DNA from 3 places in the Nocardia sp. NPDC127526 genome. Region 1 is predicted to be linked to each of the others. Evidence: riboswitches for the same ligand, from Rfam matches in the RefSeq annotation. Region 1 holds a riboswitch; each other region holds the start of a gene.
What was found. A riboswitch is a leader RNA that binds a small molecule or an ion and turns the genes downstream of it on or off. The one in region 1 is predicted to bind cobalamin.

Region 1 (10,398 bases):
CGCTGCCGCGGCAACGATTGCCGACAGCGCGGGCTGAGACGTGGTGCCCGCCATGGGAGCCGAGGCGCCGTCGACGGCGTCGGCTCCGGCCTGCCAGGCGGCCAGGTAGGTGGCCAGCTGACCGCCGGGGGTGTCGTGGGTGTGCACGTGCACCGGCAGATCGAAGTTCGCACGCAGCGCGGTGACCAGCGTGTGCGCGGCGGGCGCGCGCAGCAGGCCCGCCATGTCCTTGATGCCGATGACGTGCGCCCCGGCCTCGACGATCTGCTCGGCGAGCTTGAGGTAGTAGTCGAGGGTGTAGAGGTTCTCGTTCGGATTCGACAGGTCGCCGGTGTAGCTCATGGCGACTTCCGCCACCGCGGTGCCGGTTTCGCGCACGGCGTCGATGGCGGGCCGCATCTGGTCGACATTGTTGAGCGCGTCGAAGATGCGGAAGATGTCGATGCCGGTGGCGGTGGCCTCGGAAACGAATGCGCGCGTGACCTTTTCCGGATACGGCGTGTAGCCGACGGTATTGCGGCCGCGCAGCAGCATCTGCAGGTTGATGTTCGGGACGGCCTCGCGCAGCGCGGCCAGCCGCTCCCACGGATCCTCGAACAGGAAGCGCAGCGCCACGTCATAGGTTGCGCCGCCCCAGCATTCGATGGACAGCAGTTCCGGCGTCAGCCGCGCCACATGCCCGGCCACATCGAGCAGGCCATTGGTGCGCACCCGGGTGGCCAGCAGCGACTGGTGCGCGTCACGGAAGGTGGTGTCGGTGACCGCCACTCCCTCGCGATTGCGCAGCCACTGGGCGAAGCCCTCCGGTCCCAGCTCCAAGAGCTTCTGCCGAGACCCGGCCGGCGGCGGCACGGTGGTGTCGATGGCGGGCAGTTTGTCGTGCGGATACAGCTTGGTCGGCCGGCTGCCGTGCGGCTTGTTCACCGTCACGTCGGCCAGGTACTGCAGGATCTTGGTGCCGCGGTCGGCCGAGCTCTTCAGCGTGAGCAGCTGCGGCCGCTCGTCGATGAACGAGGTGGTGACCCTGCCCGCCCGGAAATCCGGATCGTCCAGCACCGCCAGCAGGAACGGAATATTGGTCGTCACGCCGCGAATACGGAATTCGGCCACGGCCCGGCGCGCCCGCGCGATGGCGGTCTGGAAGTCGCGCCCGCGGCAGGTCAGCTTGACCAGCATGGAGTCGAAGTAGGCCCCGACCTCCGCGCCGACATTCGCGCCGCCGTCCAGGCGCACGCCCGCGCCGCCCGGCGACCGGTAGCCGGTGATGCGGCCGGTGTCGGGCCGGAAGCCATTGGCCGGATCCTCGGTGGTGATGCGGCATTGCAGGGCCGCGCCCCGGATGGTGATCGAATCCTGGCTCAGGCCAAGGTCTTCCAGCCGCTCCCCGGCGGCGATGCGCATCTGCGCCTGCACCAGGTCCACATCGGTGATCTCCTCGGTCACCGTGTGCTCCACCTGGATTCGCGGATTCATCTCGATGAACACGTGATTGCCGCGCTCGTCGAGCAGGAACTCCACGGTGCCCGCGCAGCTGTAGCCAATCTCCTCGGCGAAGGCCACCGCATCGGCGCAGATCCGGTCGCGCAGTGCGGGATCCAGATTCGGCGCGGGCGCGAGCTCGATGACCTTCTGATGCCGCCGCTGCAGCGAGCAGTCGCGCTCGAACAGGTGGATGACATTGCCGTGCTGGTCGGCGAGGATCTGCACCTCGATATGGCGGGGGTTGACCACCGCCTGCTCCAGGAACACCGTCGGATCGCCGAACGCCGATTCGGCCTCGCGCGCGGCGGCCTCGATGGCCTCGCGCAACTGGGCCCGATCGGTCACCCGGCGCATACCGCGCCCGCCGCCGCCGGCGACGGCCTTGACGAAGACGGGGAAGTCCATGGTCTCCGACGCCGCCATGAGCGCGTCCACATCCGAGGACGGCTCGGAGGACTTCAGCACCGGCAACCCGGCGGCCTTGGCGGCGGCAATGGCCCGCGCCTTGTTGCCCGTCAGCTCCAGCACCTGCGCGGACGGGCCGACGAAGGTGATGCCCTCCCGCGCGCACGCCGCCGCCAGGTCCGGATTCTCGGACAGGAACCCGTAACCCGGGTACACGGCGTCGGCGCCCGCGCTCTTGGCCGCCTCGATGATCCCCTCGACCGACAGATAGGCCCGCACCGGATGCCCGGGCGTCCCGATCTGGTAGGCCTCGTCCGCCTTCAACCGATGAACGGAGTTGCGGTCCTCGTAGGGAAAGACCGCCACCGTTCCGATGCCGAGTTCGTAGGCCGCGCGGAAGGCGCGAATGGCGATCTCGCCGCGGTTGGCGACCAGGACTTTGGAGAACATGCGCCTTAAGGTACCTGCCCCGCGATATCGATCGGGCATCGAACTCACTTCGCAGTCATCTTCACAAGCACACCCGCCGGTCCTGCGAAGTTGTCATTCGCAAAGCTACACACCTCACCCCGTCGCCGCCGGTCGGGTGAGGTTCGGTTTCGAAACCGCGCTAGCTAAGGAATAGACTGCGCAGCGCAGTCGGTTCGCACTGTGGGAGACGAGTCGGAGCCCCGAACGTCCCACGGCAGCGTCGAAACCCGTTAACCGACGGGTGAAGAGGGAACCCGGTGAGAATCCGGGACTGTCCCGCAGCGGTGAGCAGGAACGACCGCCGTCATCAGCACTGGGCTCCATGGCCCGGGAAGCGACGGCCAGTAGGTCGGCCATTTCGGCCGGTGCCCGCGAGTCCGAAGACCTGCCGATTGTGCCGGGTACGCCGTATCCGGCGGTCTCCGCCTCGTGGACTGGGTGGATGGGCCGGTAGTGGTTTCCGCATGCTCGCGTGAGCGTGTATTCGGGGCACTCGGGTTCATTCATGCCCGTGGGCGGCGGCCAGTGGCTCTGGAAGCACTGGAGAACAGCTGTGACCAACATTTCCCCTTTCACCGCAACGGTTCTGGGCTCACCGCGGATCGGGCCGCGGCGTGAGCTGAAGCGCGCCATCGAGTCCTACTGGGCGGGACGCAGCGATGCCGAGGCATTGCACGCCGTCGCCAAGGAACTCCGCATCGCTCAGCTCACCGGACTGGCCGCGGCCGGAATGGATTCGGTGCCGGTGGGCACCTTCTCGTACTACGACCAGATACTGGACACCGCGGTCATGTTCGGCGCGCTGCCGCCGCGGGTGGCCGGTATCGCGGATCCGCTGGATCGGTACTTCGCGGCGGCCCGCGGCACCGATGCGGTCGAACCGCTGGAGATGACCAAGTGGTTCGACACCAACTACCACTACCTGGTGCCGGAATTCGGTGCGGATACCGAGTTCACGCTGCATCCGGACAAGCTCCTCGACGAGCTGCGGGAGGCGCTGGCGCTCGGCGTGCCCGCGCGGCCGGTGGTGATCGGCCCGCTGACCTTCCTGAAGCTGGCCAAGGACGCCGAGGGTGATCCGCTGCGGCGGATCGACGCGCTGCTGCCGCTGTACCGGGAATTGCTGCGGCAGCTGGCCGCGGCGGGCGCTCAGTGGGTGCAGATCGACGAGCCGGTGCTGGTGACCGATCTCACCGAGGCCGAGCTCGCGGTGGCCGGGCGGGTGTACGACGAGCTGTCGGCCTCGGCGGATCGGCCCGCGATTCTGGTCGCCACCTATTTCGGGCGGCCGGGTGCGGCGCTGCCGGTGCTGGCGGGCACCGCCATCGAGGGCGTGGCGCTGGACTTCACCGCCGGGACGACGGTCGGCGAGGTGGCCGGGGTGCCGGCGCTGGCCGGGAAGCTGGTGGTGGCGGGTGTCGTGGACGGCCGCAATGTGTGGCGCACCGATCTGGATCGGGCGCTGAGCACGCTGGGCACCCTGCTCGGCAGCACCGGGGCGCTGGTGGTCTCGACCTCCAGTTCGCTGCTGCACGTGCCGTATTCGCTCGACGCCGAATCCGGTATCGAACCGGTGCTGCGCTCCTGGCTGGCCTTCGGCGCGGAGAAGGTGGCCGAGGTGCGGCTGCTGGCCACCGCGCTGCACGAGGGCACCGACGCCATCACCGCCGAATTGGCTACCGCCCGTGCGGCGTTCGCGTCCCGGGCCGCTGACCCGCGGCTGCGCGACGACACGGTGCGGGCGCGCCTGTCGGCGCTCGGCCCGGAGGCCACCCGCCGCTCCCCCGCCGCGGAACGCCGTGTGCTGCAACAGGAACGCCTGCCGCTGCCGCTGCTGCCGACCACCACCATCGGCTCCTACCCGCAGACCCCCGCCATCCGCAAGGACCGCGCGGCCCTGGTCAAGGGTGAGATCACCGCCGCGCAATACCGCGACCGCATGCGCGCCGAGATCGCCGAAGTCATTGCGCTGCAGGAGAAGCTGGGCATCGACGTGCTGGTGCACGGCGAACCGGAACGCAATGACATGGTGCAGTACTTCGCCGAACAATTGGACGGCTTCTGCGCCACCGCCAATGGCTGGGTGCAGTCCTACGGCACCCGCTGCGTCCGCCCGCCGATCCTGTTCGGCGATGTGACGCGGCAGCAGCCGATGACGGTCGAGTGGATCGAATACGCCCAATCCCTCACCGACAAGCCGGTCAAGGGCATGCTCACCGGCCCGGTCACCATCCTGGCCTGGTCGTTCGTGCGCGACGACCAGCCGATCGAGGACACCGCCCGGCAGGTGGCGCTGGCCATCCGCGACGAGACGGTGGACCTGCAGGCGGCGGGTATCCGCATCATCCAGGTGGACGAACCGGCCCTGCGCGAGCTGCTGCCGCTGCGCGCGGAAGCCGAACAGCACTACCTGGATTGGGCGGTCGCGGCCTTCCGTTTGTCCACGGCGGGCGTATCGGATGCCACCCAGATCCACACCCACCTCTGCTATTCGGAGTTCGGCGAGGTGATCGGCGCCATCGCCGAGCTGGATGCGGACGTCACCTCCATCGAGGCGGCCCGCTCGCACATGGAGGTGCTCGACGACCTCAATGCGGCGGGCTTCGCGCTCGGCGTGGGCCCGGGTGTCTACGACATCCACTCCCCGCGGGTTCCGGCCGTCGAGGAGATCGCCACATCCCTGCGTGAGGCCCTGAAAGCGGTTCCGGCCGAACGTCTCTGGGTCAATCCGGACTGCGGTTTGAAGACCCGCGGACCGGCCGAGGTGGAAGAATCCTTGCGGAACATGGTGACGGCCGCACACGCGGTGCGCTGAACGAGCACCGTACTCTGAACCGGTGACCCCGCAGCCAATCGGCCGCGGGGTCGCCGCATTCCGTTCACCACCCGCACACTCCGAGCATCGCCCCGCACAGGTCGTACAGCCAGCGGCACAGCTCGCAAATCAGCAGCGGACCGCAGGGGCAGGACACGACGATTCCCACCACGAGATATTGGATCCACGGCACAGTCCACAACCGCAGCAGGGCCCCTGCCGCCCAGGCGGTCCTCGGGTAACGTCCGGCACCGCCTACCGGAGCGAGACGCACCCCGAGGCTGTAGCCGTACCAGTGCCGGCGCGGGACCAGGATCAGAAGCGGGCCGCCGTAGTACTCCACGCGCAGTCGGTCGTTGTCCAGCGGCAGGGTTTCATGGAGAAGAAAGGACTCGTACGGCAGACGAAGTTCACGCCGGGCCCGCCTGCGGAACCGCGGGCTCAACAAGAGCAGGTGGCTCGATTCCTCGAAGGGACAATCATCCGAGGTGACAAGGAGAAAGCCTGCGTCGCAACAATACTGGGCCTCGATCAGATGGCCCGGGACCCAGATGCCGGTGTCCTGCAATCGCCAATACAGCCGACTCCGCGGCAGCCGCCGGTCATCCTCTCCCCCCACCCGCTCTCCGAGTGCGAAGCCCGAGATCGCCCTCATATCCCGACGCTAGCGGCGAAACCCCCGAACCTCGATGCTACCTGCGGGTATGCGACGAGCCTCACTGGCATGGTGGAAGAGTCGGTCAGCTCTCGCTCATGCGGCGGAGGATTTCGGTTCCGGCGCGCTCCATGGCGGAGTCGAAGACATCAGGCGACGCCGCGCAGCGACCGCGGTGGGACGCCGGTGTATTCCGACAGCGGGCGAATGAGGGCGTTGGATTGGGATTGCTCGATGATGTGGGCGGTCCAGCCGGTAATGCGGCTCATGACGAAAATCGGTGTGAACATGTCGATGTCGAAGCCCATGAGGTAGTAGGCGGGGCCTGCCGGGAAGTCCAGATTCGGCTTGATGCCGTTGGCCTGGGCCATGGTGGCTTCGAGTTCGTCGTACATGCGCAGCCATTCGGCGCCGCCGGTCAGTTCGGCGATATCGTCGAGGGCGGCTTTCATGGTGGGGACGCGGGAGTCGCCGTCCTTGTAGACGCGGTGGCCGAAGCCCATCACCTTCTGTTTGCGGGACAGCCTGTCTTGCAACCATTCCCGTGCCCGTTCGGGCTTGCCGATCTCCAGCATCATGTGCATGACGGCCTCGTTGGCGCCGCCGTGCAGCGGGCCCTTGAGAGCGCCGATGGCCGCCGTGACCGCGCTGTACATATCGGATTCGGTGGAGGTGACGACGCGGGCGGCGAAGGTGGAGGCATTGAAGCTGTGCTCGGCGTACAGGATCAGCGAGGTTTCGAAGGCTCGCACCAGGCGCGGATCCAAGTGGTGGGTGCCGGGACCGGCCTCACCGAAGCACATGTAGAGGAAGTTCTCGGCAAAACCGCGATTCGGATCGGGGAGGAGGGGATCCAGGCCGCGGCGGCGGCGCATATCGGCGGCGATGACCGTGGGCAGGACCGCGGTCATGCGCAATGCCTTGGCCAGCAGTTCATCCCGGCTGCGCCCGCGGTCCTCGAGAGGGTCCTCGGCGCCCAGGTAGCTGACCACGGTGCGGACGACGTCCATGGGATGGCAGGTCTCGGGCAGGCGGTCGATGAGGGCCAGCAGGGAGCGATCGGCGCGGCGCAGGGCGCGTTCGCGTTCGGTCAGGGCGCGCAGTTCGGCCGCATCGGGCAGTTCGCCGTGCCACAGCAGGTGGGCGACCTCCTCGAAACGGCAGTGCCGGGCCAGATCCTGCACGGCATAGCCGCGGTAGGTCAGGGTGCTGGTCTCGGGCACCACCTTCGAGATGGCGGTGGTGTCGACCACCACCCCGGCGAGGCCCTTCTTGATCTCGGTCATCAGCTCACTCGCTCACGGTGAAATTGAAAATGTCGGAATCGAATTCGTTGTAGCGGGAGTACTCGAGCAGCTCGTAGAGGCGGGCGCGGTGCTGCATGCGGTCCACGAGCGCGGATTGGGTTCCGGTGGCGGCGATCTCACGCAGGCCGGACTCGACGGCGAACATGGCCAGGCGCAGCGTGGTCACCGGGTAGATGACCGCATTGACGCCGAGGCTCTCCAGCTCGGTCGCCGAGAGCAGCTCGGACTTGCCGAACTCGGTCATATTCGCGAGCAGCGGGATATCCACGGCCGCACGGAACTTCGCGAACTCACCGGCATCGGCCAGGGCCTCGGTGAAGATGAGGTCCGCGCCCGCGTCGGCATACGCCTTGGCCCGGTCGATGGCGGCGTCGAGCCCCTCGGCGCCGCGGGCATCGGTGCGGGCGCAGACGACGAAGCCCGGATCGCGCCGCGCGGACACCGCCGCGCGCAAGCGCCGCACCATATCCGCCACGGGGACAACGGCTTTGCCGTCCAGGTGCCCGCAGCGCTTCGGATTGACCTGATCCTCGATGTGGCAGCCCGCCAGCCCGGCGTCCTCGAGCATGGTCACGGTGCGGGCGGCATTCATGGGCTCGCCGAATCCGGTATCGGCGTCGATGAGCACCGGCAGGTCGGTGACTCTGGCGATCCGACGGCCGCGCTCGACCACCTCGGTGAGCGTGGTCAGCCCGATATCCGGCAGCGCCAGCTCGGCCGAGACGACCGCGCCGGAGACGTAGACGCCCTCGAAGCCGATCTCCTGAATCAGCTTGGCCACCAATGGATTGAAAGCGCCGGGGAACCGCTGAATGCGCCCGCTGGTCAATCCCGCGCGGAAGGCCGCGCGCTTGTCCGCCGCCGTGGTCGTGGCGGCCATGAGCCCGGTCACCGCGACCACCGTCCTAGGCTTGCGGTATGACCGATCAACCGCTGCGCTACCGCCTCATTACCGGACCGGACGATGCGAGGTTCTGTGAACGCATCAGCAAACTGCTCGACGAGGGCTATCGGCTGTACGGGTCGCCGGCCATGACCTACAACGGGACGACCGTGATCGCCGCGCAGGCGTTGATCCTCGATACACCGGAACACTGAGGTAGTCATCGGAAAATCCCTTCGGGAGTCACGGGCGCGGCGGCCAGCACCGCGTCGGACACGGTGAACGTGAGCTGTTCCAGCTCACCGGCTTTCAGCTCGGGCGTGCGCTGGGCCACGTCGAGGAAGCGATCCTGCTCGGCCGGTTCCAGCACGCCCTCGGCGAGGACGCGGAACTTCTCGAGGTACTGCGCGCGACCGAACGGCCGGGCGCCCAGCGGATGCGCGTCGGCCACCGCCAGCTCGTCGACAATGGTCTCCCCACTGGCCAGGGTGACCACGGCGCGGCAGCCGAAGGCCTTCTCGGCCGGATCGGCGGAGTGGTAGCGGCGCGTCCACTCCGGATCCTCGACGGTGCTGATCTTGCGCCACAGTTCGACGGTGTCCGGTCGCTGCGCGCGCTCGGGCGCATAGGACCGCTCGTGATGCCAGGCGCCGTCCTGCAGCGCGACCGCGAAGATGTAGGGCACCGAATGGTCGAGGGTTTCGCGGCTGGCGTGCGGGTCGTATTTCTGCGGATCGCCCGAGCCGCTGCCGATCACCACATGGGTGTGATGGCTGGTGTGCAGGACGATCGAGGCGATTTGTCCGAGATCACCGATCCGGTCGCGCATGCGCCGCGCCAGGTCGATCGGGGCCTGACTCTGGTATTCGGCCGAATGCTCCTTGGTGTAGCTGTCCAGAATCCCCCGCTTGGCCTCGCCCGGACCGGGCAGCGGCACCTGGTACTCGGCGTCGAATCCGCCCAGCAGCCAGGCGATCACGCCGTCCGCGCCCTCCCAGATGGGCGCGGGCGCACCCTCGCCGCGCATGGCGCGATCCACCGCCTCGACCGCCATCTTCCCGGCGAAGGCGGGCGCGAACGCCTTCCAGCTGGAGATCTCACCCTTGCGGGACTGCCGGGTCGCGGTCGTGGTGTGCAACGCCTGCCCGACAGCCTGGTAGATCGTGTCCGCATCGAGCCCGAGCAGCGTGCCGATGCCCGCGGCGGCCGACGGTCCGAGGTGGGCGACGTGGTCGATCTTGTGCTCGTGCAGGCAGATCGCGCGCACCAGGTCGATCTGGATCTCGTAGCCGGTGGCCAGCCCGCGAATCAGCTCCGCGCCGCTGCGGCCGGTGTGCTGTGCGACGGCCAGGATGGGCGGGATATTGTCGCCGGGATGCGAGTACTCCGCCGCCAGGAAGGTGTCGTGGAAATCGAGTTCGCGCACGGCCACGCCATTGGCCCAGGCCGCCCATTCCGGTGAGAACCGCTGCGCCCCGGGCAATCCGAACACCGTGGCGCCGGGCGTGTACGGGTGCGCCCGCGCCTGCCGCCGCGCGGTGGTCACCGGCCGCCGCAGCACCGATGCAGCCGCCACGGCGGCATTGTCGATGATCCGGTTGACGATCATCTCCTCGACGTCGGCGGGCACGGCCACCGGATCCACGGCCACCTGGGCGATGCGGGCGGCGAGGTGTTCCTCCCTCGGGAACTGTTCCGCTGCGGAGCGGGCGCGCACTGGATAGGTCTTCATATTTCCGACGCTACGCAGGCCACCGACCTGGGAAAACGCCTCGCATCAGCGAATTTCGGCGAGCGAATCCCGTGGCAACTGCGAAGTCGCGAACAACCGCGGCGGCCGGGAAACCCGGCAGGGGCCTGGACACCGGATCGGTAGTGTCGCGCTATGCCCGAATTGATCGCGCCCACCGCAGACCTGCATGCCGCGTGGCTGGCGGCGCATCGGGAATGGGGTCCCGGCCTGCACGAGGACGGGTTCGGGCTGCGACCCGCCGACGAGGTCGACTCATTTGCCGGGTTCACCGCGTGGATAAACCGGCTGACCGAGGACGCGCGGTCGGCGGTGTGCACCTACCGCTGGATTGCCGACGGCGAGCAGGTGCTCGGCGGCATCGCGCTGCGGCACGGCTTCGGCGATTTCGTGCGGCACGCCGGGCATATCGGATACGGCATCCGGCCGTCCGCGCGCCGGCGCGGGCTGGCCACCTGGGCGCTGGGGCGGATGCTCGGCGAGGCCCGGGCGCTCGGCATGGCCGAGGTGCTGATCGTCTGCGCGGACGAGAACGTCGCCTCGGCGCGGACGATCGAGCGCCACGGCGGCAGCCTGGAAAGCATTCTGGACTCCGAATACGGTGTGGTGCGGCGCTATTGGATCGAACTC
Region 2 (10,398 bases), on a different contig from region 1:
GAACACGAACCCGACGCTCTGATGGTTCTCCGCCCCGAATCCGAGCACCACCACGAAGATGGCCACGCCGCCCACATGCCACCAGGCTGAAATATTGTTGATCATCGCCGACAGATGCGGCCCGATGGCGTTCAGCACCGCGTGCAGCACCAGAATGGCGGCGAACACCAAAAAGATTGCGGTGCGGTCGGTTCCGATGTCCATGCCGATGACATTCAGCACCACCGTGGTGAAAATGGCGGCGCCGTAATCGATGGCGGCCGTGACCGCGATCTGCCCGATGAGGTTGAACCATCCGGTGAACCAGCCCCAGATCGGCCCGCCCAACTCCGAGGCCCACCAGTACAGGCCGCCCGAAGTCGGGTACGCCGAGGCCAATTCGGCCATTGCCAGCCCGACGAACAGCACCATTATCGATACCAGCGGCCAGCCCCACGCCATGGTGATGGGCCCGCCATTGGCCAGGCCGATACCGTAGCTGGCCAGGCCGCCGGTCAGGATGGACACAATGGTGAAACTGATGGCGAAATTCGAGAATCCCGACCATGATCGGGCCAGATCCTGTTTATAGCCGAGCTCGGCGAGCCGGCGTTCATCGTCGGATTGGGGCTGGGCCTGGGTCATACTAACTCCCGCGGGAAAACGCCGCCCTCATACAGCGTTCGACAGAAGATCAGTGTGAAGTAATCTCTCCTCAACCGCAGGCCAACGCGGAATCTCGCTGCCTCACACCGCCCGATCGCAGACCTCGGCGTCGGCCCCGGGATGCGCCACGGCATGCGAATGCCATTGGCCCCCGGGATAGGTGATGTACAGCGGTCCCAGATTGCACGGGGTGAGGCAGCCGGTCGGAGTCACGAGGGCGTCGGGGTGCTCGCGAGTCAAGCCGCGGTGCAGTTCCCCCGCGCCGTACACCGTGCAGCGCGGACCACGGCAGACCAGGATGTGCGCGGTGTGCTCGGGGATTTCCGACCAGGCGGGGCTGCGGAAGGCGCGGGGGCTCGCGGTGACCGCCGTGCCCTCCTCCCGCATCCGGGCTCGCACGATATCGGCGAATTCGGCGGCCTTGTCGATGCTTTCGGTGATCCGCACCTCGAGATCGCGGCTGCGAGTCTCCCTCCAGTTCGCCACCGCGCGCGCGATCCAGGTCTCGAGATAGCGGTCGCGCGGCACGGCCAAGGGGATCAGGGTGACCGGAACCGCGGCGGCAGCGGCCTCGTCGAGGACGTCGTGAATCGTCGGTTCGCCCTGGTCGAGCAGCGCGTAACCGATGCCGCAGGCGCGAGCCAGGGCGGCCACGGCGGTGAGATCGACCCCCGACGGCGTGGGCCGGGCGACGAGAACATGGCGGCGGCTCATGCGGTGCGCACCGTTCGCGCGGCGGGCACGACCAGCGGGGTCCCGGTGATCGGATCGTCGATGACGGCGCAGTCGAGATCGAAGACCTCGGCCACCACCTCGGGCCGCACGATCTGTGCGGGCGTCCCCTGCGCGACCACCCGCCCCTCTTTCATCGCAATCAGGTGATCGGCGTACCGGGCGGCCAGATTCAGATCGTGCAGCACCGCGACAATGGTGCGCGGCAACAGGTTTCGCAGCACCTCCAGCACATCGAGCTGATGCGCCAGATCGAGGAAGGTGGTCGGCTCGTCGAGCAGCATGACCTCCGGGTCCTGGGCGATGGCGAGGGCGATCCACACCCGCTGCTGCTGCCCGCCGGACAGTTGATCGACGGTGCGCTCGGCGAGTTCGAGGGTGCCGGTGGCCGTCAGCGCGCGCCGCACCGCGGCCTCGTCCGCGTCGGACCATTGCCGGAACCACCGCTGATGCGGATGCCGCCCGCGGCCGACGAGTTCGGCGACGGTGATCCCGTCGGGCGCCTGCGGCTGCTGCGGCAGCATGCCGAGGCGACGCGCCAGCGTGCGCGCGGGCTGCTTCGCGATATCGGTCCCATCGAGCAGCACCGCGCCGGAAGCCGGCGGCACCAGCCGGGCCAGCCCGCGCAGCAGCGTGGACTTCCCGCAGCCATTGCGGCCGACGATGACGGTGAGCTGCCCGGCCGGGAAATCGACGGTGGCATCGGTGACGATCGCGGTGTCGCCGTAGGCGAGTGCGAGGCCGGTGGTGGTGAGATGTGCGGTCATCCAGCGTGTCCGATTCGGGTTGCGCGGGCGAGGAGGTAGACGAGAACGGGCGCGCCGAGAATGGCGGTCACCACGCCGACCGGGAGTTCGGCCGGGAACAGCCGCCGGGCGGCCAGATCGGCGGTGACCACCAGCAGGGCGCCTGCGGCGGCGGCCGGTGCGAGTCCCGCGCCGCGTTCGGCGAGCAGCCGCCGCGCGATCTGCGGGGCGACCAGGGCGACGAAGGCGATCGGACCGGCCGCGGCGGTGGCCAGGGTCGCGGCCGCGGCGGCGAGCACTATCAGAGTGGCGCGGTGCGGGCCGCGCCGTCCGGCGAGGGAACTCGCGAGTTCGTCGCCCAGTTCGAGCAGCGGCAGCGAGCGCGCGAGCACGACGAGCGGTGGCAGGACCAGCGCCAGCGCCGCCACGCCGAACCAGACGTGCGGCCAATCCCGGTTGGCCAGGCTGCCGGTGAGCCACGCGGCGACGGTGTGGGCCTGATAGATATCGGCCCGGCTCAGCACGAACGAGATCGCGGACGACAGCATGGCAGTCACCCCGATGCCGACCAGGACGAGCCGGTATCCGTCGAGACCATTCTTGGTGGCGACCAGGACGATCAGCGCCATGGCCACCAAGGCTCCAGCGATCGCACCGGCGACCAGAAACAGGCCCGACGCGCCGAGCACCACACTCACCGTCAGCGCGCCCAGCGACGCACCCGCGTTGATGCCGATGATCTCCGGACTGACCAGCGGATTCGTCGCGATCCGCTGCAAGATCGCGCCCGACACGGCGAAGGCCGCCCCCGTGCACAACCCGGTCAGCACCCGCGGCAGGCGATCGGATACCACCACGTCGTACTCGATGAGAGTGCCTCCGCCACCGAGGATTCGGAGCACATCACCGACGGTGAGCGGATAGTGGCCGATGGTCAGCGACCACGCCGCCACCGCCAGCGCCGCGACCGTGAGCACCGTCGTGATCAACACCGAGCGCCGGTCGACGCGCACGACGATCCGCCGTCCGGGTGAGCGCAGCAGTACAGTCCCGGCAGGCAGCATGCGCGACGTCTCGCCCAGCGTCCGCCCTGTCATTCCGGCGTGCTTCTGGCCGGAATCCACAGCACCGTTGGAGATCCCGGCCAAAAGCATGCCGGGATGACGAGCCGGTCTGCCGAGATGACGAGCCGGCGTGCCGAGATGAAGGGGCGGGCTTCCGTCACCGCGATCAGGCGGGGTCTTCATAGCGTCGCCACCTTCCGGTTGCGCACGAGGTAGAGGAAGAACGGCGAGCCCGCGAACGCGGTGATGATCCCGACCTGGATCTCCTGCGGTTGCGCGACCACGCGACCGAGAATGTCGGCGGTCAGCAGCAGCGTCGGACCGAGCACGACGCACCAGGCCAGAATCCACCGGTAGTCGTGTCCGGCGAAGGCTCGCGCGATGTGCGGAATCACCAAGCCGATGAACGCGACCGGACCGGCGACGGCCACCGCGGCACCTGCCAGCAGCACCACACTCAATGCTCCGGCGGCGCGGACCCGGACCAGGCGCGTGCCGAGGGTCCGGGCCATATCGTCACCAATGGCGATGGTGTTCAGCGTCCGCGACACCACAAGCGTCAGTACCGCCCCGGCCAAAACGAAAGGGGTTGTCCCCCGCACGGTTTCGAGGTCGGATCGGGTCAGCGACCCGATCACCCAAAACCGGAAGTTCTCGAATTTCGCCCGATCCAGCAGTGTGATCGCGGTGGTGACGGACCCGCACAGCGCGGTGAACGCCGCACCCGCCAAGGCCAGCTTCACCGGTGTGGCGCCACCGAATCCGAGTGAGCCCAGCGTATACACGGAGATCGCCGCAATGGCCGCGCCGAGGAAGGCGAACCAGACGAAACCCGTTGCGGTACTCAATCCCAGCGCGCCCATGGCGACCACGACGGCCAGGGACGCACCGGCATTGATGCCGAGCAATCCCGGTCCGGCCAGCGGATTTCGGGTCAGGCCCTGCATAACCGCTCCAGCCAGCGCGAGGGCGATCCCGGCGAGCAGCCCGGCGGCGGTGCGCGGCACCCGGATGTAGCGCACGATCCGGTCCGTGTCCGTCCCTTGGAAATCGGTGAATGCCCGCACCGCCTCGCCGAGCGTGAGCGCATGCGATCCGATCAGGATGGACGCCACGCAGACGGCCGCGAGCACAGCGCCGGCGAGGATCAGCCCGGCGCTGCGAGTCCCGCGATTCACCGCTGGAACAGATCGGGGTGGATCAGCGCGGCGACCAGTTCGGTGGAGTGCGCGATCCGTACCCCGGCGGCGCGGTCGGCGAACAGGAATGGATGCACGGCGCGCGTGCGCACGGCGGTCAGATTGGCGAACGCCGGGTTGTTGCTGATCTTGTCGGCCTGCGGTTGCGCATCGGCGCGCGTGTATTTCGCATCGCAGCACAGGCTGGTCAGGATGATGTCCGGATCGCGTTCGATGAGTTTCTCCGCGCCGATGGAGATATTGCGCTTCTCGGTGAGGTCGCCGAAGACGTTGACCCCGCCGGCGGCCTCGATGATCTGGGTGACGAAATCGATGCCGCTCGCCACGCTGAAGGACCCGTCGTCCTTGGGCGTCACCACCGCCACCCGAGGCCGCTTCGCCCCGGCGACCTTCGCGCGCACGGCTTCGATCCGGCCGCTCAGATCGGCGACCACCCGCTCGGCCCGATCGCCCGCACCCCACAGCGCACCCAGGTCCCGCAGATCCGAGTAGACGTTCTCGAACCGCACGGTGGCCGGGTTGATGGCCTCATCGGCGAGCCCATCCGCGCTGGGGCACAACGGGCTCAGAATCCAGGTGTCCACACCCAGCTCGTGCAGGCTCCCCCGGGCGCCGATGCTGTTCTGCGCGGATTTCGCGAACACCCCATTGAAGCCAGACAGCACGAAATCCGGGTTCTTCGCCAGCATTTCGTCGCGGCTGGGCAGCTTCTCGACATACGGCGAGCGGGCCTGCGCGTCCTGGTATTCGGGCAGCACGGCCGAATCCAGGAAGGCCGTCCCGGCCAGCCGGTCGGTGACGCCGAGGGCGTGCGCGATCTCGATGGCCGGTTGGTAGGCCGCGTAGATGCGCTGCGGCGGTCCGCTCACGGTGACATCGATTCCGCAATTGGCGCGGGTGACAACGGATTCGCCGTCGGCGGCGGGGCCGGATTGCGCGCCGCAACCGGTGAGTGCGATCGCGCAGGCGATCAGCGCGCCGGTACGCAGGCGCGCGGAAACAAACGTGGTCAAGATGACCGCCTTCCAGGTCCTCGTGGAACGGGTGGTACTGCCTGCCGTGGCCGGTCTCCTGGCTGACGGGTTGCCGCGCGGCCGATCTGCCTTCCCAGGGCACGAGTGCCCCAGTGGCTCCGGACGGAAATCTCCGTCCGGGACGATCAGCCGCTCCCGATCACAGTGGCGAGGGCCGCACCGGTTTCACACCGACTTCCCGAACACCACGGCTCGGGGACTGTACCAAGCGGTCGAGGATTCCTGGATTCCGTGGCATCACCTCAGCTCGAGACCGGCACCGGGGCGGCGGCCAGGACAGCGTGCAGTACCTCGGCGATGCGGCGGAGTGGTGCGTCGGCGGTCATCCGCCAGTGGGTCGACGCCACCGGATGGTTGTGCACGGTGCCGGTCACCGCCGCCACCCAGGTCTTGGCATTGACCGAGCAGGTGCGATCGTCGCGGGCCGCGGTGAAGTAGACGAGGTCGCCGTCGAAGGCGCGGGCGCGGTAGGACGCGTTCCGGGCCGCCGAGGCTATGGCGGAGTCCACGACGCGCTGGATCCGCTCGGAGCCGAAGGACGAGAACGGTTCCGGCAGCCGGCTCAGCTTGTCCGCCAGGTCGGTCACGTCCGGGACGGCGTCCACGCCGAGTTCGGCGGCTCGATCGCCGAGCAGCCCGCCGAGCAGTTCCGGGATGGACACCTCGGGTGCGGCGACGGGTGTCGAATCGGCTTGCTGGAGACGGCTGTCCATCATGGCCAGCAGCGCCACCTGTTCTCCTTCGTCCTGGAGTTGGACGGCCATGGCGTGGGCGAGGACGCCGCCGAGCGACCAGCCGAGCAGGTGGTAAGGGCCTTCGGGCTGGACCGTCCGGATGTGCTTCACATAGAGGCGCGCCCAGTCCTCGATCGAATCCGGCAGGGGCTCGGACGAACTCAGCGCGGGTGACTGGAGTCCGTAGATCGGGCGATCCTGATCCAGGTGGGCGGCGAGCCCGGCGAAGGACCAGGCGATGCCTGCGATGGGGTGAATACAGAACAGCGGTGCGGCCGTGCTGTTTTCGGTGCGGGCACGCAGGGGCAGCAGGATGCCGAAGGCCGCCTCGGATCCCGAGTCGTCGGTGCCCGGCCGCCCGAGGGTCCCCGCGATTCCGGCGGGTGTGGGCGTGGTGAACACCCACATCACCGGCACGGTCGTGGCCACGGCTGCACTCAGGCGCGCCACCAGCTTCGTGGCGATGAGCGAGTTGCCGCCGAGTTCGAAGAAGTTGTCGTCCAAGCCGATTCGATCGAGGCCCAGGACTTCGGCGAACACCTCGCACACGGTCGTTTCGAGGGCTGTCGCCGGCGCCCGGTATGCGCGGGGCGCGAACTCGGGTGCGGGCAGGGCCGCACGGTCGAGCTTGCCGGTCCGGGTCAGCGGCAGCTGGTCGAGGACCACGATCGTGGCGGGAACCATGTGCGAGGGCAGGGTCCGGGCGGCCCATTCGATCAGGCGGTCCGGATCGAGCGTCCGCTCCCCCGCCACGTAGGACACCAGAACCGTTGCCCCGGCGGGATTCTCGCGGCCCACGGTGACCGCGACGCTGACGTCGGCGTGGGCGGTGAGCACCGCGTCGATCTCGCCGAGTTCGATGCGGAAGCCACGGATCTTGACCTGGAAGTCGGTGCGGCCGCGGTAGTCGAGCGCGCCGTCGGCGGTCCAGGCCGCCAGATCGCCGGTGCGATACATGCGCGCGCCGGGCCGGAACGGGTTGGCCACGAATCGATCGGCGGTGAGGTCGGCGCGGCCGAAGTAGCCGCGGGCGAGCTGGTCGCCGGCCAGATACAGTTCGCCCGCGACGCCCGGCGGCACCGGCCGCAGGTGTGAATCCAGCACGTAGACCCGGCTGTTCCACACCGGTGCGCCGATCGGTACGGACGGACCGGCGAGTTCGGTCACCGGATGCCGGGTGATCGAGACCGCGGCCTCGGTCGGGCCGTACAGGTTGCACAGCGCGATGTGCGGTGCGACGGCGGCGAACCGGCGGGCCAGGGCGGCGGGCAGCGCCTCGCCGATGGCGAGCACCCGCCGCAGCGAATCCGGGAGCCGGCCGGTGAGCAGGGCGTCCAGCATCGACGGGACGGTGTGCAGGGTGGTCACGCTCTCGCGGGTCATCAAGGCGTTCAGGTACGCCGGGTCGCGATGGCCGTCCGGTGCGGCGATGACCAGGCGTCCGCCGCAGATCGCGGCCGACCAGAATTCCCACACCGACAGGTCGAAGGTCGCGGCCGTCTTCAACAGCACGGCGTCGTCGGGCGTCAGGCCGAATTCCGTTGTCTTCCAGAGCAGCTGGTTGACGATCGCGCGGTGGGTCACCGCCACGCCCTTGGGGCGGCCGGTGGAACCCGACGTGAAGATCACGTATGCCGTGTGCCCCGGCCGCAAGGGCGCAAGGCGGTCGGCGTCCGTGACCGTTGCGGTCGGCAGCGAGGACAAGTCCAGCAGATCCATGCGCACCACCGGTCCGCGCAGGGTCGCGAAATCGGTTTCGGCATCGGTCAATACGCAGACCGGCGCCGTGGTCTCCAGCACGTAGTCGGTGCGCTGCGCGGGCTGATCCGGGTCGACCGGCACGTAGGCGCCGCCGGCCCTGCTCACCGCGTACATGGCGACGACCAGATTGACGGACCGCCGGATGGCCAGCGCCACCCGCGATTCCGGTCCGACACCGCGGTCGATCAGGTAGCGCGCGAGCCGGTTGACCTGTGCGTCGAGTTCCGCGTACGTGGTGCGAGTGCCATCGGCGGCCACCAGCGCGACCGCGTCCGGGGTGGCGGCAACGGTCGCGTCCAGCAGTGACACCAAGGTGGCATCGGCATTCGAGCCCAGGAAACGCTCGGTGTCGTTCCACGCCGCGAGCTGCTGAAGCTCCTGCGGCGCAAGCACATCGATGGCGCCGACCGGTAGTCGCGGATCGCTGATCACGGCGCGCAGCACGCGGAGGAACCTGTCCGCGAAATTCCGCACCGTGGACTCCTCGAAGAGATCGGCGGCATAGGTGAGGAAGCCGCCGAGGCCTGCCGGCGCTCCCTGCTCGTCATAACCGTCGGCCACGATGAGATGCAGGTCGAACTGCGACAGTTGCCGATCCGCGTTGAGGCCGCTGACCGTGAGTCCGGGCAGTTCCATGCCGACCGGGGCCAGGTTCTGGAACGACAGCCCCACCTGGAACAGTGGGTGCCGCGCGGTCGAGCGCACCGGGTTGAGCACCTCGACCAGCCGCTCGAACGGCACATCCGCGTGCGCGTACGCCTGGAGATCGATATCGCGCTGCCGCGCAAGCAGTTCCGTGAATCCGGCACGCGCGTCCACCCGGGTGCGGAACACCAGGGTGTTGACGAACATGCCGATCAGATCGTCCAGCTCGGCCGCACCGCGACCGGCGGTCGGGGTGCCGATGGCGATATCGTCCGTGCCCGACAAACGGGCCAGCAGCACCGCGAACGCGGTGTGCACCACCATGAACAGCGTCGCGCCCTGGGCGCGCGCCAGTTCCGCCAGCGCGGCATGGGTGGCGGCGTCGATGCACACCTCCACCCGACCGCCCGCGAAGGACTGCACCGCCGGACGCGGGCGATCCCGCGGCAGCTCCAGCTGATCCGGCAGATCGGCGAGTGCGTCCCGCCAGTAGGCGATCTGCTCGGCCGCGATCGAACCCGGCTGATCCTCGCTGCCGAGCAGGGCACGCTGCCAGAGCGCGTAGTCGGCGTACTGCACCGGCAGCGGCGTCCACTGCGGGGCCTGGCCGAGAGCGCGAGAAGCGTACGCGGTCACCAGGTCTCGGGTGAGCGGGCCACCGGAGTAGCCGTCACCGCAGATGTGGTGAACGACCAGGGCCAGGACGTACTCGTCGTCGGCAACCTGCCAGAGTGCGGCGCGCAGCGGCACCTCGGCAGTGACGTCGAAGATCGTCGACGCCAGCGCCGTCACGGCTGGTTCCACATCGACGGCCGCGAGAACTCCCACCTCGAGCCGTGGTACGCCCGAATCCGTGGATGGCAGGATCACCTGCACCGGACCGGTTTCGGCCTGCGGGTAGACGGTGCGCAGAATCTCATGCCGCGCAATCAGATCGGCGAACGCCAACCGCATGGCTTCGACATCCAGAGCTCCGCTGAGCCGCAGGGCGACAGGGATGTTGTACGCGGCCGATCCCGTGTCGAACCTGTTGAGGAACCACATGCGCTGCTGGGCGGGCGACAGCGGAATGTACTGCGGCCGTTCACCTGCCACCAATGCCGGCCGGTTCCGGTCAACGGTGAGTTTCGCGATCTCACGTGCGAAACCGGCGACCGTGGGCGCGGCGAACAGTGTCCGCACGGGCACCTGGGCATCGATCGCCATGCCGAGGCGCGCGGTGACCCTGGTCGCGAGCAGCGAATTGCCGCCGAGCTCGAAGAAATTGTCATCGGCGCCGATACGCTCGCGGCCGAGCACTTCGGCGAGCACACCCGCCACGGTCCGCTCCGTCACGGTCTCGGGCTCACGGTACGGGCGCGTGGCGAATTCCGGTGCAGGAAGGGCTTTCCGGTCGAGCTTGCCAACCGCCGTCAACGGCACCTCATCGAGCACCACCACGGCCGCGGGCACCATGTGGGCAGGCAGCGTACGGGCGGCCCAGCGGATCAGTTCTTCCGGATCGAGTGCCCGTCCCACCACATACGACACCAGAACGGTGACACCGTTGGCGTTTTCACGGCCGATGGTCACCGCATAGTCGACCTCCGGATGCGCCGCGAGTACGGCATCGATCTCACCGAGTTCGATCCGGAAACCACGGATCTTCACCTGGAAATCGGTGCGTCCCACGTATTCCAGTTCACCACCCACCGGCCCGGTGGCAGGCACGCCGATCCACCGCACCAGGTCACCGGTGCGATACATGCGCTCCCCCGGCGCACCCCACGGGTTGGCAATGAACCGCTCCGCCGTGGCACCCGCCCGCCGGTGATAGCCGCGCGCGAGTGCCGGTCCCG
Region 3 (10,398 bases), on a different contig from region 1:
ATCGTGCTGGCTCGGGTGACCAATCCCGAATGATCGGCGGGGCGAGCGGTATCTTCTCGCGCATGGACGTTGCGCCGATACGGCCGCCCGACCTCTCCGCGCGGCCCTTCTTCCTGGTCGCCGAACGAATCATGGCGGCTTCGCCCGAAGAGCTGTACCGCATGATCACCCAGCAGCTGAGCCTCTGGTTCGCCGATCCCGGCTCGGTGCTCAGCCGCCCCGCGGTGAACGAACCGTTCTTCTTCACGGCGGGCGGCGGCCACCCGCACTACGGCCGCTTCCTGCGCCTGATCCCCGATCAACTGGTAGAGCTCACCTGGGTGACCGGGGCCGGCGGCACCGAGGGTGCGGAAACCGTTCTCACCGTGGAACTCACGCCGCACGGCGCGGGCACCGCCCTGCTGCTCACCCACGCCGGATTCCCCCATGCCGCCGCGCGTGACCGGCACGAAAAATCCTGGCCACTCGTGCTGGAACAGTTGGACCAGCGGGCCACCGCGCCGGTCTGACGCGGAGTACGTTCGAACGCGGACGGCTTCCATCAATCGAAAGGACAGTGATGCCAGTACGTACCGCACGCACCGCTTGGACCGGCGGGCTGCAGGACGGCTCCGGCCAGGTCGAGCTCGTCAGCTCGGGTGTCGGCAAGTACGACGTTTCCTTCCCGAAGCGCTCGGCCGACAATGCCGACGGCACCACCAGCCCCGAGGAGCTGGTCGCCGCCGCGCACTCCTCCTGCTACTCCATGGCGCTGTCCGCGCAGATCGCCGCGGCCGGCGGCACGCCGCAGAGCCTGGATGTCACCGCCGACGTGACGCTGGGCCCGGATCCGGCGGGCGGCTTCCGCATCTCGAACATCAAGCTGACCGTGGTCGGCCGGGCCGCGGGCATCGACGAGGCGGGCTTCCTCGCCGCCGCCGCGGCCGCCAAGGCCGGCTGCCCGATCTCCAAGGCGCTGGCGGGCGTCGACACCATCGAGCTGGACGCCACTTTCGAGGCGTGAGTTCCTGGTTCCGGCCCGGGCGTAATCGAAAGAGCTACGCCCGGGCCGGAGCCGTTTCCCATAGTTGGCTGTGGGCTAACTCTTTCGTCTATTCTTTGCCTTGAATCGGACATTGGGCTCGTAATTGGCCATTGCTCGTTATTAGCCTGGCGATCATGTGGTCGTCGAAAACCGTAGATGCACAGCAGCGATCGGGCCCCGCCGACTCGTTGCCCCGGGTCCTGGCGCTCGATGCCGCGCGCGGTATCGCCGTGCTGGGTATGTTCGCGGTCCATGTCGGACCGCAGCCGGCCGTGCCCGGTGGCGAATCATGGCTGACCATCTTCCAAGGGCGGTCGGCGGCACTGTTCGCCATACTGGCCGGCGTCTCGCTGGCCCTGATGTCCGGCGGGCAGCGGCCCTACACCGGGAAGGCCGCACAGCGCGGCATGGTCCGCATCGCCGCCCGCGCGGTGATCGTGGCGCTGCTCGGCTTGGCCCTCGCGCTGCTGCAATCCGGTATCGGCATCATGCTCATCCTGACCTACTACGGTCTCTACTTCCTGCTCGCGCTGCCGTTCCTGCGCGCGAGCGCGCGCACCTTGGCCCTGCTCGCGGCAGCGTGGGCGATTGCCGGTCCCGTCGTCTCGTTCCTGATCCGAAGCCGTATGGAGCAGAACAGCTTCGGCGGCAGCCCCACTCCCGAGATGCTGACCTCGCTGTCGGGACTGCGGGAAATGGCGGAGATGCTGCTGCTCACCGGCGCGTATCCGGTGCTGTCGTGGATGCCGTTCGTGCTGGCCGGAATGGCGCTGGGGCGGCTCGGAATCCGTGCACTGCAACCGGTTTCGGTCATGCTGGCCGGTGCGGGGCTGATGGTTCTCGGCTACGGCGGGTCGTGGTTGCTACAGCATCCCTGCGGCGGACGCGCGCATCTCACCGACCTGCTCGCCCACGGCCTGAGCGAGGCCGGAGTGACGGATATCGACCTCGGGGCGATTATCGACGCGGGCAATCTCGGGACCGTCTCGACGACGAGCTGGTGGTGGCTGACCGTCGCCACCCCACACAGCGGTACCCCGTTCGAGGTGATCGGCGCGACGGGTGCGGCCTTCCTGGTCATCGGCGCACTGCTGGCCATCACGCCGCGCGCCGGGATCGCCTTGCGGCCCTTGATCGCCGCCGGTTCGTGCGCGCTGTCGCTCTACATCCTGCAGGCCGTCGCCGTGAGCGTGCTGGTACCGATCCCGGATGCCGACGCCGAGGCGCTCCCCGGTGGCATCCACGGTCCGGGCTGGCCGCTGTTGGCGCTACTGGCGCTCGGCTCCCTGACCCTGGCGACCCTGTGGCGCAGCGCCTCCCGCCGCGGACCGGCGGAATGGGCGCTGCACGAGATCAGCTGGCGCACAGCGAAATGGGCGGTGCCCGTCGGATAACCGGCACCGCCCGTTCGGATCGTCGGAAACTACGCCGCGGCCGAATCCTTTTCGCGCACCCCGCGAGACGCGAATTCGGTCAGCGCCGCGAAGGCCAGGCCCAGCGACAGCCACAGCGTGGCGGTCTCGGCCAGCGAGGCCACCCGGAACTCCCACAGCAGCGAAGCCGGGAAGTCGGACTTCACCTCGTTGACGCCCGGCAGCAGGATGTAGCCCACGGCCGTGACGAGCACGAAAGCCGCTACCGCACCGATCAATCGGAGGGTCGGCAGGCTGTGGCGCAGCAGTTTGAACACATACACGCCGACGCCCACGGCCGCGAAACCGAGCAGCACCACCGCGACCCACAGCCAGGTGCGGTCATTGATGGTCTCCGGATCACCCACGGCGGGCGGATTGGCCGGGTACTTGAAGAACGGCACCGCGACAATCGCCAGCCAGCCGCCCGCCGCGAGTCCCAGCGACAGCTGCGCGCCCGGCAGGGTGGTGTAGCGGCGGGCCACATTGGCCACGGTCGCGAAAATGGCTCCGATGGCGAGACCGTAGATGCCCAATGCCAGGAACTGACCGGCCTTCTGACCGGTCCGGCTCACCAGCGGCTCTTCCTCGTCGCCGTGGGAATGCCCGCCGGCCTGGGCCTCCTCGATGGCAATGGCCGCTTCCACCTTGGGTTCTCCGATGAAGTACCCCACGGTGCCCGCCAGCAGGCCCGCAATGAGGCCGGCCAGCAGGCCGCGCAGCAGCAGCGTCTTGAGCGAACCCGTCAGCCGCTGGGATTCACTCAGTGACACGGGACGCCCAGCAGGTGTCGTCCATCGTGCATGAGCTCGTGCATGAACATGCCGCTGCGCGAGATCGCGCCCTGATCGAAGCCGACCAGGTACAGCGTGAGCAAAGCGAAAAGAACGACAGCCGCGGACACGAGCAGCGCGGTGAGCGCGTCGCCGGTCCGGCCGGGAGAGTGGACGATGGCCATTCGAGTCCTCCTTGGGGATTTCGCGTCCCCATCGAGTTGGGTGCGACGGTGCCGGTGTCTGGCTCTCCCGGCACTTCACCTGACTCGGCTCGAGTGCTTGGAACTACAGTGGCGCGACCGCCCCGGAATCACACCGGGTTACTCGCCACCGTCGCGTACTTCATCTCGAACTGTGACAGCTCACCTGGCCATACGTCAATCAGGCGTGCTTGCCCGCCACGTCCAGGACCACCTCGAACTCCAGCAGCGAGGCGCCGGTGGCGACCGGCTTGCGGGCCTCGCCGGCATGCGCCTCGCGCGCCGGGCCGTCCCGCCAAGCCGCGAAGGACTCTTCGGAATCCCACTGCGTGACAACGAAGTAGCGGTTGTCACCGGCGACGGGACGGAGCAGCTGGAAACCCAGGAAGCCGGGGGAGTTCTCCACGGCGTGCGCGCGGTGCGCGAAGCGCTTCTCCAGTTCGGGGCCCGCGCCCTCGGGGACCTCGATTGCGTTGATCTTGACGACTGCCATGGAGTGGAGGTTACTCCCCACTCCATGGGATTCCTCGTGCCCGCCGCGGTACCCGCGGCGGGCACGAAAAGGGAAGGAGGGTCGTCGTATTGTCGGCATGGTGTTGTACGACGAGGGCGGCGCGGGCGCGCCGATTCTGCTGCTGCACGGGTTGATGGGCAGTGCCCGCACCTGGCGGAGTCAGCTGGACTGGTTGCGTGAATTCGGGCACGTGTACACGTTCGACGCCGCCGGGCACGGCCGCCCCGCGCCGGACGAGCTCACCACGGAAGCCTTCGTGGCCGATCTGGAAGCGGCCACCGCGCGCATTACCGAACCCATGGTGGTGATCGGGCATTCGATGGGGGCCCTGCACGGGTGGGTGTACACCGCGGCGCATCCGGAGCGGGTGCGGGCGCTGGTGGTCGAGGACATCGCGCCCGATTTCCGCGGCCGCACCGCCGCGCACTGGGCCGCCATGATCGAGGCGTGGCCGCAGCCGTTCGCCGACGAGGCCGCCATGGTCGAGTTCTTCGGCCCGGTCGCCGGTCGCTACTTCCTCGACTCCTTCGAGCGCGGTCCCGAGGGGTACCGGCTGCACGGTGAGGTCGCCACCTTCCGCGATATCTCCGAGGAGTGGGGCACCCGCGATTTCTGGGCGGAGTGGAAATCCATCACCGTCCCGGCACTGCTGATCGAGGGCGAGGACACCATCACCCCGCCCGGGCAGATGCGCGAGATGGCCGCGGTGCATCCCGATGCGCGGCATGTCCTCGTTCCGGGCGCCGGACATCTGATCCACGATGAGAAACCCGAGGTCTACCGGGCCGAAGTCGAGGCGTTCCTGCGCCGGATCAGAATTTGATGGCGGGTGCCTTCAGTCGCCCGGGGTCGGCGTCGTATGCTCGGCTCGCAGCCACATCGGAACGAATGGGTGACCAATGATCGACTTCTCGATTCCCGCAGAGCTCGCCGCCGAACGTGATCGGGTCCGGCAGTTCGTCATCGACAAAATCGTCCCCTTCGAGCGTGATCCGCGGCTGACCGCGCACGGCCCGAACGACGACCTGCGCCAGGAACTGGTCGAGCTCGCCCGGGCCGAGAAGCTGCTGACCATTCAGGCCCCGGTCGAACTGGGCGGTCGCGGGCTGACCCATGTGGAGCAGGCCGTGCTGTACGAGGCCGCCGGCTGGTCCACCCTCGGCCCGGTCGCCATGAACTGCGCCGCCCCCGACGAGGGCAATATGTTCCTGCTCTCCAAGATCGCGAACCCGGAGCAGACCGCCAAATACCTGCAGCCGGTCATCGACGGCCACCAGCGGTCCGTCTTCGCCATGACCGAACCGAACGGCGCGGGCTCCGACCCCAACCAGCTGGCCACCGAGGCCACCTTCGACGGTGAGAACTTCACCGTCAACGGCCGCAAATGGCTGATCACCGGCGCCGACGGGGCCAAGACCTGGATCATCATGGCGCGCTTGGCCGCCAACCCGCATCTGCCCGAGGGCCCGACGCTGTTCCTCACCGACGGCGACACTCCCGGCATCGTCATCGAGCGGGTCATGAACACCATGGACCGCAACTACGTCGGCGGCCACGCGGTGGTCAACTTCGAGAACCTGGTGCTGCCGCGCGAATCCGTGCTCGGCGAGACCGGCCAGGCGCTGCGCTACGCCCAGCTGCGGCTGGCCCCCGCCCGCCTCACGCACTGCATGCGCTGGCTGGGCGCGGCCGAGCGGGCGCAGTCCATCGCCGTCGACTACGCCAAGACCCGCACCGCCTTCGGCAAGCCCATCGGCGAGCATCAGGGCGTGTCGTTCATGTTGGCGGACAACGAGATCGCGCTGCACCAGTGCCGCCTCACCATCTGGCACGCCTGCTGGCTGATGGATCAGGGCGAGAAGGCCCGGCACGAGAGCTCCATCGCCAAGTCGTATGTCTCAGAGGAGCTGTTCAAGGTCACCGACCGCTGTGTGCAGGTGCTCGGCGGCATCGGCATCAGCGATGAGACCGTGGTGGAGATGATCTTCCGCGATATGCGCGCCTTCCGCCTCTACGACGGGCCCACCGAGGTGCACAAGTACGCGATCGGCCGCAAAATTCTCCGCTGAATTCCGCTCGGGCGTGGCGAAGCGGCAGGTGCACTAGGATTTGCGCGTATGAGTTCGGAATTGCACGTCGACGTCTCCGGCGGCGTCGCCGTCCTCACTCTGAATCGTCCCGCCCAGCAGAATGCGCTGACTCCCGCCATGGCCGCCGAACTCGGTGCGGCGCTACGGCGCTGCGATACCGAGGACGCCATCGGCGCGGTGGTCATCACCGGCACCGCGCCCGCCTTCTGCGCGGGCGCGGATCTGTCGCTGCAGGTCGGTGAGGTCAATGGCCTCATCGATCCGCCGCCGTTCCGGATCCGCAAGCCCGTCATCGCCGCGGTGAACGGGCATGCCGTCGGCATCGGGCTGGAGATCGCGCTGCAGTGCGATCTGCGCTACGTGGCCCGCGATGCGGTGTACGGCCTCAACCAGGTTCGCCGCGGCGCGCTCGCCGACGGGTACGCGCACTGGACCCTGCCCCGGCTCATCGGCAGCGCCAATGCCGCCGATCTGCTGCTCACCGGCCGCACCTTCGACGGCGACGAGGCGCGGGCCATGGGCCTGGCCAATTCGGTCCTGCCCGCCAGCGAAGTGCTGCCCACCGCCCTGGCCGTGGCGCACGATATCGCGCACGGGTCCGCCCCGCTCCCGGTCGCCCTGTCCAAGCGCCTGCTGTGGGAGGCCCCGGCCATGACCCCGGAAACCGTGGGCCGCTTGGAAACCGAGCTCAACGACTATGTCGCCAAGAGCGCCGACGGCGGGGAGGGCGTGGCCGCGCTCAAGGATCGCCGCCAGCCCAAGTGGAGCGGCAGCGTGAGCACCGAATGGCCGGGCTGGGACGCCGTCACCGGCGGCGAGGCGCGACCCGGGCTGGATTGAGCCTCAGGCGTTTCCGCCGATGGCCATGAGCAGGAACAAGGTGCCCATAATGATCATGAAAATGGTGCCGACGATACCGAGCACATAGCCGACCACCACCTGCACCCGGCCGCCGTACTCACCGCCGGACGCCTCGATCTCATTGAGCGCCCGCCGCCCCATGGCCCAGGCCACCGGTCCGAGGATGCCGCAGCAGAAGACGCTGAGCACCCCGAGTAGCAGCACCGTCGTCGCATACTCGTGCTCGACGGTTGGGCCGATGGGCTTCTCGGGGATGACCACCGCCCGATTTTACGGTCGCAGGCCGCCTGTGGGCAGGCTGACGCGCAGGATCGGTCGCCAATCCGTCATTCCGGCGCGCTTTTGGCCGGAATCCACGACATTCGTTGGCGCACTGAGGGTGTGGATCCCGGCCAAGAGCACGCCGGGATGACGAGGCAAGTTCGCGCCGTGGTTCGGTGTCAGGCGCGGCGCTGGCGTGCGACCTCGGCGAGCACCACGCCCGCGGCCACGGACGCGTTGAGGGACTCGACCGGACCGGCCATCGGAATCGACAGAATCGAATCGCAGGTCTCGCGCACCAGTCGCGACAGGCCCTTGCCCTCCGAGCCGACCACGATGACCGTCGGTGCACTGCCGTCGAATTCGTCGAGGGTGGTGTCGCCGCCGGCGTCCAGGCCCACGATCTGGAAGCCCTGGTTCGCCCAATCCTTCAGCGTGCGAGTGAGATTGGTGGCGCGGGCGACGGGCAGCCGGGCGGCCGCACCGGCGCTGGTGCGCCAGGCGACGGCCGTGACGCTGGCGCTGCGGCGCTGCGGAATGACCACGCCCTGACCGCCGAAGGCCGCCACCGAGCGGATGACCGCACCCAGGTTGCGCGGATCGGAGATATTGTCCAGCGCGACCAGCAGTGCGGGCTCACCCGAGGCGCGGACCTTGTCGACCAGGTCGTCGGGATGGGCGTAGCGGTACGGCGGCACCTGCAGGGCCAGGCCCTGGTGCATGCCGTTGTGGCTCATCTTGTCCAGGTCGGTGCGCGGCACCTCGAGAATGGAGATGCCCGCATCCGCGGCGATCTTCACCGATTCGGTGAGCCGGTCGTCGTTCTCGGTGCCCACGGCCACGAACAGCGCGGTGGCCGGCACGCCGGCGCGCAGGCACTCCACCACCGGATTGCGGCCCAGCACCAGCTCCGGGCCCTCATTGTCCTTGCGGCCCGGAATCGGGCGGTTGGCATCGCGGGTGCGGGCCTTGGCGGCGCCGGCCTCCGCCTTGGCCTTGGCCTTGGCGCGCTTGGCCGCGGGGTGATAGACGCGATCCTCGGCCTTGGGGGTGGCGCCCTTGGGTGCGAGGGCGCGGCGGCGCTGCCCGCCGGACCCGACGGTCTGCCCCTTCTTGCTGCCCGACTTGCGCACCGCACCGCGTCGCTGAGAATTCCCTGCCATCACTTCGCCTTCCGTATCACGCGGGCATCCCGCATCGAGCCGGCCGCGGGCGCACCCGCTCACGGTCGATCATGCGGGATACCTGCATCCGGACGACGCAGCGAACGGCTGCGCCACTGTAAATCTTGTGCCGCCGAATGGCGGTGCTGGTTACCCATTCTCCTTGGTCAGGGTCCACTCCGGACCCTGCGGGGTGTCGGTGACCTCCACACCGGCGGCTTTGAGCCGGTCGCGCACCGCATCGGCGGTGGCCCAGTCCTTGTCCGCGCGGGCCTGCTGGCGGCGCTGCAACTCCGCGCCGATGAGCACATCGAGCGCGCCGATGGCGGCGGAATTGTCGGCGGGCGCGGCCCAGTGCGAGTCCAGCGGATCCACGCCGAGAATACCCAGCATGGCCCGGACCTGACCGGCCAGCAGGCGCGCACCCGTCAGATCGCCGGACTCGAGGGCCCGGTTGCCGTCGTTCACCACGCGATGGATCTCGGCCAGCGCCTTGGGCACCGCGAGATCGTCGTCGAGCGCCTCGGCGAAACCCTCGGTCCAGGTTCCGACCGGAGCATCGCCCGCGCGCTCGACCACCCGGTGCACGAAGGCCTCGATCCGCTGATACGCGGTCGCGGCCTCGGTGAGCGCGTGATCGGAGTACTCCAGCATGGACCGGTAGCTCGCGCTGCCCAGGTAGAAGCGCAGCTCCACCGGCCGCACGCCGACGCGTTCGAGCACATTGGGGATGGACAGCACATTGCCCAGCGATTTGGACATCTTCTCGCCGCTCATGGTCACCCAGCCGTTGTGCAGCCAGTAGCGGGCGAACCCGTCCCCGGCCGCGCGCGACTGCGCGATCTCGTTCTCATGATGCGGGAAGACCAGATCCATTCCGCCGCAATGGATATCGAATTCCGGTCCGAGGTAGAACTCGGCCATGGCGGAGCATTCCAGATGCCAGCCCGGCCGGCCCGGACCCCACGGCGACGGCCAGCTCGGCTCACCCGGCTTGGCGGCCTTCCACAGGGTGAAGTCGCGCTGATCCTTCTTGCCCTGCCCGGCGCTCTCGCCCTGGTGCACATCGTCGAGCTTGTGCCCCGACAGCTGCCCGTATTCCGGATAGCTCAGCACATCGAAGTAGACATTGCCCTCCGACGGATAGGCGTGCCCGCGCGCGATGAGCCGCTCCATCATGTCGACCATCTGGGTGATGTGCCCGGTGGCGCGCGGCTCCGCGGACGGCGGCAGCACACCGAGGGTCTCGTAGGCGCGGTCGAAGGCGCGCTCGTGGGTGGCGGCCCATTCCCACCACGGCCGGCCGTGCTCGGCGGCCTTGTTCAGGATCTTGTCGTCGATATCGGTGACATTGCGAATGAAGGCGACATCGAAACCATTGGCGCCCAGCCACCGTCGCAATACGTCGAACGCCACGCCGCTGCGCACATGCCCGATGTGCGGTTCACCCTGCACGGTCGCGCCACACAGGTACACCGAGGCGTGGCCGGGGACCAGCGGCGTGAATTCACGCAGGGTCCGCGTCTCGGTGTCGAAAAGGCGCAGAGTCACGACAGAGCATCCTAGCTTCTGGGATAGGGCGGAATTCGGGCGGATACGGCTGTTGGTTCGCCGTGAAAGGAAATCGCGTTAACGCCGGTACGACTTCAGGACCGACAACAGAGCAGGGCATTGGCGATGGCCGCCACGCCCTCACCGCGGCCGGTCAGACCCAGGCCGTCGGTGGTGGTGCCCGAAACCGATACGGGGGCACCGAGAATCTCGCCCAGGACCTGCTGCGCCTCGGCGCGGCGCGGCCCCATCTTGGGGCGGTTGCCGATCACCTGCACTGCGGCATTGACGATGGTGAAGCCGGCTTCGTCCAGCAGCCGCCGGACTTCCTTCAGCATGGCCGCGCCGGAAACGCCTTCCCATTCCGGGCGTCCGGTGCCGAAAACCGCGCCGACATCGCCGAGGCCGGCGGCCGACAACAGCGCGTCGCACAGCGCGTGCGCCGCGACATCGCCATCGGAATGACCGGCGCAGCCGCTGTCGCCGTCGAAGAGCAGGCCCGCCATCCAGCAGGGCCGCCCGGGCTCGATGGGATGCACATCGCTG

Region 2: it holds a riboswitch for cobalamin, as region 1 does, so the genes downstream of both, ACFVIV_RS10960 (ABC transporter substrate-binding protein) here and metE (5-methyltetrahydropteroyltriglutamate--homocysteine S-methyltransferase) in region 1, are expected to answer to the same signal.
Region 3: it holds a riboswitch for cobalamin, as region 1 does, so the genes downstream of both, ACFVIV_RS00380 (CbtB domain-containing protein) here and metE (5-methyltetrahydropteroyltriglutamate--homocysteine S-methyltransferase) in region 1, are expected to answer to the same signal.

What each region holds. Positions count from the first base shown of each region.
Region 1 covers NZ_JBHXVO010000018.1:107,862-118,259, reverse strand. The annotation lists gene ACFVIV_RS25780 (pyruvate carboxylase) at 1-2,337, opposite strand, end outside; cobalamin riboswitch at 2,563-2,766, shown strand; gene metE (5-methyltetrahydropteroyltriglutamate--homocysteine S-methyltransferase) at 2,864-5,173, shown strand; gene ACFVIV_RS25770 (hypothetical protein) at 5,238-5,828, opposite strand; gene ACFVIV_RS25765 (bifunctional 2-methylcitrate synthase/citrate synthase) at 5,978-7,114, opposite strand; gene prpB (methylisocitrate lyase) at 7,119-8,015, opposite strand; gene ACFVIV_RS25755 (DUF1737 domain-containing protein) at 8,054-8,233, shown strand; gene prpD (2-methylcitrate dehydratase PrpD) at 8,239-9,750, opposite strand; gene ACFVIV_RS25745 (GNAT family N-acetyltransferase) at 9,904-10,398, shown strand, end outside.
Region 2 covers NZ_JBHXVO010000004.1:448,285-458,682, forward strand. The annotation lists gene ACFVIV_RS10935 (amino acid permease) at 1-624, opposite strand, end outside; gene ACFVIV_RS10940 ((2Fe-2S) ferredoxin domain-containing protein) at 727-1,359, opposite strand; gene ACFVIV_RS10945 (ABC transporter ATP-binding protein) at 1,356-2,144, opposite strand; gene ACFVIV_RS10950 (FecCD family ABC transporter permease) at 2,141-3,277, opposite strand; gene ACFVIV_RS10955 (FecCD family ABC transporter permease) at 3,367-4,365, opposite strand; gene ACFVIV_RS10960 (ABC transporter substrate-binding protein) at 4,362-5,399, opposite strand; cobalamin riboswitch at 5,430-5,644, opposite strand; gene ACFVIV_RS10965 (amino acid adenylation domain-containing protein) at 5,663-10,398, opposite strand, start outside.
Region 3 covers NZ_JBHXVO010000001.1:70,083-80,480, forward strand. The annotation lists gene ACFVIV_RS00355 (DMT family transporter) at 1-33, shown strand, start outside; gene ACFVIV_RS00360 (SRPBCC domain-containing protein) at 63-509, shown strand; gene ACFVIV_RS00365 (OsmC family peroxiredoxin) at 560-1,003, shown strand; gene ACFVIV_RS00370 (heparan-alpha-glucosaminide N-acetyltransferase domain-containing protein) at 1,159-2,418, shown strand; gene ACFVIV_RS00375 (CbtA family protein) at 2,448-3,209, opposite strand; gene ACFVIV_RS00380 (CbtB domain-containing protein) at 3,200-3,394, opposite strand; cobalamin riboswitch at 3,446-3,584, opposite strand; gene mhuD (mycobilin-forming heme oxygenase MhuD) at 3,594-3,905, opposite strand; gene ACFVIV_RS00390 (alpha/beta fold hydrolase) at 4,006-4,749, shown strand; gene ACFVIV_RS00395 (acyl-CoA dehydrogenase family protein) at 4,826-5,995, shown strand; gene ACFVIV_RS00400 (enoyl-CoA hydratase/isomerase family protein) at 6,044-6,856, shown strand; gene ACFVIV_RS00405 (DUF4190 domain-containing protein) at 6,860-7,138, opposite strand; gene rlmB (23S rRNA (guanosine(2251)-2'-O)-methyltransferase RlmB) at 7,318-8,301, opposite strand; gene cysS (cysteine--tRNA ligase) at 8,452-9,852, opposite strand; gene ispF (2-C-methyl-D-erythritol 2,4-cyclodiphosphate synthase) at 9,948-10,398, opposite strand, start outside.